DNA from 2 places in the Microbacterium sp. NPDC077391 genome. Region 2 is predicted to be linked to the other one. Evidence: riboswitches for the same ligand, from Rfam matches in the RefSeq annotation. Region 2 holds a riboswitch; the other holds the start of a gene.

Region 1 (2,446 bases), on a different contig from region 2:
CGGCGATCGACTTGAGGTCGGCCTGGATCCCCGCGCCGCCGGAGGGATCGCTGCCGGCGATGCTGAGCACGCGCGGGACGGTGCGCCCCGTCCACCGACGCCGGAGTTCGCGCGCCGCGCGACGGGCGTCGGGCGCGGCGCAGACGGCGGAGACGACGGCGACCCCTGCCGCCCCCGCCTGGCGCAGCGCGGCGACGTCGTCGGTCCGGATGCCGCCGATCGCCACGACCGGCACCGGGCTCTCGGCGGCGAGCGCGGCGAATCCGTCGAGGCCGAGAGCAGGCGGGTGGTCCGGCTTGGTGCTGGTGGGTCGGATCACTCCGATGCCGACATAGTCGACGGTCCCGGCGGGCAGCGCGCGCACGGCGGCGAGGTGAGCGGACGTGTTCGCGGTGAGTCCGATCAGCGCGTCGGGTCCGAGCAGACGCCGAGCCTCGGCGACCGGCATGTCCGATTGTCCGACATGCGCTCCGTCGACTCGCGCTCCCCGCCGTCGCGCCTCGAGAGCCGCGTCGATCCGGTCGTCGACGACAAGCGCCGCGCGGCCGTCGATCACGTCGCTGAGGGCGATGAGCTGCTCGATCACCGACGCGTCGGAGGCGCTCTTGTCTCGCAGCTGCACCACGCTCACGCCCCCGGCGACGGCCTCGCGGACCGTGTCGACGACACCGCGTTCGCCGCACAGGGCGGAGTCGGTCACCAGGTGGATAGACAGGTCACGGGTCATCTCGCGACCTCCTCGACGAGCGCATCGTGCTGCTCGACCCGCGCCTCGGCGGCGATGTCGGTCGGGTCGATTCCGGCGAGGGCATCGAGCAGGCCGACCGCGAAGCTGCCGGGCCCGTCGGCGACGCGAGCCGCGTGCTCGGCTGCCAGGGTGTAGACGAGCGTGGCCGCCGCGACCGCCTCCAGGGCGTCCGCGTCGGTGTCACGCGCAGCGCCGAGGAAGGCGGCCATGAGCGCCCCGAGGGCGCAGCCGCCGCCGGTCACGCGGGTGAGCAGTGCATCCCCGTTCGCGACCCGGATGACGCGCGTGCCGTCGGTGAGGAGATCGACCGGCCCGGAGACGGCGACCACGGCGCCGAAGCGGGTGGCGAGGGAACGAGCCGCATCCAGCGCGGCGTCCGGGTCATCCAGCGCGTCCACCCCTCGCCCGCCCGAGCCGCTGCCGGCCAGCGCGAGGATCTCACTGGCGTTGCCGCGCACGGCCGTCGGCCGCAGCCGCACCAGCTCGCCGGCGAGGGCGGTGCGCACGGGGAGGGCGCCGACCGCGACCGGGTCGAGGACCCACGGCGTGCCCGCGTCGTTCGCTCCGGCGACGGCTTCACGACTGGCCGCCCGCTGCTCCGGCGTCGGGGTGCCGAGGTTGATCAGCAGACCCGAGGCCAGCCGGGCGAACATGCCGGCCTCTCCGACGATGTCCACCATCGCGGGCGACGCGCCCGCGGCGAGGAGCACGTTCGCGGTGAAGCCCGTGACGACGGTGTTCGTGATGCAGTGCGTGAGCGGCGGTATCTGCCGCACACGGGTGAGAAGCTCGGCGGAGACCGCCGGGATACGGACGGATGGACGCAGCGGATCGCACATGGGCGACATCCCTTCGCTAGTACGAACTAGATCAGGTTCGACGGGTGTGATCTCAGCCGCGGATGCGGCACCCCGTGTCACTGCCCGCGAGTCTAGCGAGGACACCGACCGGGGCGGCCGGAATGACGCTCCGTGTCAGGGCGACATGTCAGGGCGACTCAGCTGGGCGACGTCAGCTGGGCGAGGAGAGCGAGCTCGTCCGCGCGACTCAGGCCCGCGCGGCGCGCACGGTCCAGACCCCTGGTGCGCTCGTCGTCGAGAACCGCGCGGATCGTCTCGGCGAGCGGGCGGTGCACCCCTCCGGCCGCCCGGTAAGCGGAACTGTCACGGCGCATGAAGCCGGGCATGTCGGCGGGCAGCCAGAGAGGAAGCGACCTCTCCCCCATCCAGTACTGCACGCCGTGCCCCTCCAGCCACTCGTCGCTCGCCTCCCGCAGCTCCCCGGTGTGTCCCGCCCCGGCACGGATGCGGCTGAGCAGCTCGGCGAGCGGATGCACGTCTCCGATGGCGTTCATGACCCCTTGCCCGAGCTCACCGACGACGACGTCAGCCAGGTCGTCGACGTCGACCACCTGCACGGAGCGGTCGGCCGATTCGGGCACCAGCACGGGCTCGCTCCCCGCCCGGGCGAAAGCCGCCGGCCAGTACCCGAAGCGGTCGCTCGGGTCGCCCGCGCCGACGATGAGTCCAGGGCGCACGATCAGCGCGTTCTCGACCAGCGCCGTCACGGCGTCTTCCGCAGCGACCTTCTGCGCACCGTAGTCGTACGCGTCGCCGCGCTGGGCCGGCGCGTGACGCAGACCCGACTCGTCGAGCCCGTCCGTCACGTCGTCCGCGTACACCGACAGGGACGACACGT
Region 2 (2,446 bases):
GCGAACACGACCGCGGGCGGACCGTCTGCGAGCAGGCCGCCGTCGGCGGCGAGCACGATGACGCGGGTCAGCAGATCGAGCCAGACCTCGGTGCGGTGCTCGACGACGACGAACGTGGCGCCGGTGGCCTCCAGCGCCCTGCCGACGCTGTCGCGCACCTCCCGCACCCCGGCCGGGTCGAGGTTCGCGGTCGGCTCGTCGAGCAGCAGCAGACCGGGCTGCATCGCGAGGACGCCGGCCAGCGCGAGGCGCTGCTTCTGGCCACCCGAGAGGGCTTTCGTGGGACGATCCAGCGGCACATCGAGACCGACGGACTCGAGCGCCGATGCGACGCGGCCGGGGATCTCGTCTGCCGGCACGCCGAGGTTCTCGCAGCCGAAGGCCACGTCATCGCCGACCTTCGACAGCACGACCCCGGCATCCGGGTCCTGCAGCACCAGGCCGATCCGCCCTCGCTGCGACTCGGGCGCGGCCCCGTCGACGAGCAGCGCACCGGTGCGCTCGCCCTCATCAGCGTCGCCGAGCACGCCGGCGAGGCCGGCGAGCAGCGTCGACTTGCCGGCGCCCGAGGCACCCAGCAGCAGCACCCGCTCGCCGGGCTCGATGGTGAACGAGACGTCGCTGACCGCGGGCAGCCGTCGGCCGGCGTAGCGCCAGCCCCACCCGTTCGCGGTGACGCGAGCCGGAGACGACACGCTCAGACCTCCTGGCGCACTTCCCGGCCGGCCGCGAACCGGCTCAGCGCCCCCGTCGAGGCGAGCGCGCGCACGAGCAGCCAGCCGACCACGCCGGCCAGCAGCGCACCCGAGATGACGAGCGCACCGAGGTAGATCGCGTTGAACTCGATGCTCTTGAGGAAGTTCGGCGACGAGCCATAGAACATCTCGAAGACCCACGCGGCCACCGCCGCACCCACGCCCGAGAGGGCGGCGACGACGATGCCGAACCGGCGGTAGAGGAACAGCGCGAAGATCAGTTCGGCGCCGAGACCCTGCACGAGCCCGGAGAGCACCGTCGACACGCCCCACACGTTGCCGATGAGCATGGAGATGATCGCGGCGATCAGCTCGACGACGAGAGCGGCGCCGGGCTTGCGGATCACGAGTCCGCCGATGACGCCGCCGATCAGCCAGATGCCGACGGCGATGCCGCCGAATCCGGGGGTCAGGGCGTCGGCGGCCCCGAACCAGGCGCCGCCGATGATGTTCCAGCCCCAGAACAGCAGGCCGATCGCGACGCCGAGCACGGCGGCGACGACGATGTCGACGACGCGCCAGCGCAGGTTGCGAGCGGCGGGTGCGGGGGTGGTCTGCGCGGTGGACGCGGACATGGACGTGCTCATCTGAACTCCTCCCTGCGCCGGCATGATCCGGATCAGGTTCGACGGTCGAAGCGCGGATCGCTTCCTCTCAGCCCGGCTGTCCGGACTCCCGTGGTGATGGCACGATCATAGCCCCGGTCGCCACCATCCGGGGCGGGCGTTTCGTTCCGTGAAACACCGGGCTGTAGCGTGGTCGCGTGACACCTCCCCCCAAGTCGACGACGCCGGCGACGCGCCGTGCCGTGCGCGAGCGCACTCGCGCACGTGCCGAGCATCCCTCCGCCGGTGCGGCGGCGCTTCCCGCGTTCGGCGAGAGCCTCGGACCGGAGCGGTTCGCCGTCGAGGATGCTGCGGCTGCGGATGCCCCCGACGCGGCGCTGCCGACCGCGGAGCCCGCGGGAACCCGCTCCCGCGCAGCCGAGGAGCCCCGCGCAGCCGAGGAGTCGCACACGGGCGGTGAGTCTCAGACGGAGTGGGCGGACGCCACCCGCCCGCCCACAGCACTGACCTGGTTGGAGCCGTCCGACCTGCTCGACGAGCACGCCCGGGGGGCGCAGCCGCGCGACCTCTTCGCCGGCGCCCGGCTCACCCCGGAGTGGCGTCGTCCTCGCGTGCTCCTGCCGCTCGGCTTCGTCCTCGCGCTGTGCGGCGCGTACGTCTCGACCATGCTGCTGTGGCCGCTGGACGAGGTGGCGCCGGTGGTCGAGGCATCCACCATCGAGATCGCTCCCGCTCCGGCCGCGACCATGACGTGGCCCACCACGGGCAGTGCGGCCGTGGGCATCCAGGGCATGACACCGGTCGCGTCCACCGCGTCGGCCGGCGAGATCGCGAGCATCTCGAAGGTGGTCAGCGTGATGATGGTGCTCGACGAGCTGCCGCTGAAGGTCGGCGAGCAGGGCCCGAGCTTCGCCTTCACCCTCGCGGACGCCCGCGAGTTCTGGCGCTACCGCAGCATGGACCAGTCGTCGCTCGATGTGCCGGTCGGCGGCAGCCTGACCGAGTATCAGATGCTGCAGGGCGTCATGCTGGGCTCGGCGAACAACTACATCGACCGCCTCGCGAAGGAGATCTGGGGCTCGCAGCGCGGGTTCGCCGAGGCGTCGGCGAAGTGGCTCAGCGACC

The links. Region 2 has a riboswitch for thiamine pyrophosphate ahead of AB0O65_RS09665 (ECF transporter S component). Riboswitches for the same ligand answer to the same signal wherever they lie in the genome.
Region 1: another riboswitch for thiamine pyrophosphate. It lies ahead of thiM (hydroxyethylthiazole kinase); the one in region 2 lies ahead of AB0O65_RS09665 (ECF transporter S component).

Annotation. Positions count from the first base shown of each region.
Region 1 is NZ_JBFBMI010000005.1:13,810-16,255, forward strand. It holds gene AB0O65_RS12555 (bifunctional hydroxymethylpyrimidine kinase/phosphomethylpyrimidine kinase) at 1-727, opposite strand, end outside; gene thiM (hydroxyethylthiazole kinase) at 724-1,587, opposite strand; TPP riboswitch at 1,579-1,672, opposite strand; gene AB0O65_RS12565 (NAD-dependent epimerase/dehydratase family protein) at 1,746-2,446, opposite strand, start outside.
Region 2 is NZ_JBFBMI010000003.1:306,976-309,421, reverse strand. It holds gene AB0O65_RS09670 (ABC transporter ATP-binding protein) at 1-695, opposite strand, end outside; gene AB0O65_RS09665 (ECF transporter S component) at 698-1,330, opposite strand; TPP riboswitch at 1,335-1,444, opposite strand; gene AB0O65_RS09660 (D-alanyl-D-alanine carboxypeptidase) at 1,519-2,446, shown strand, end outside.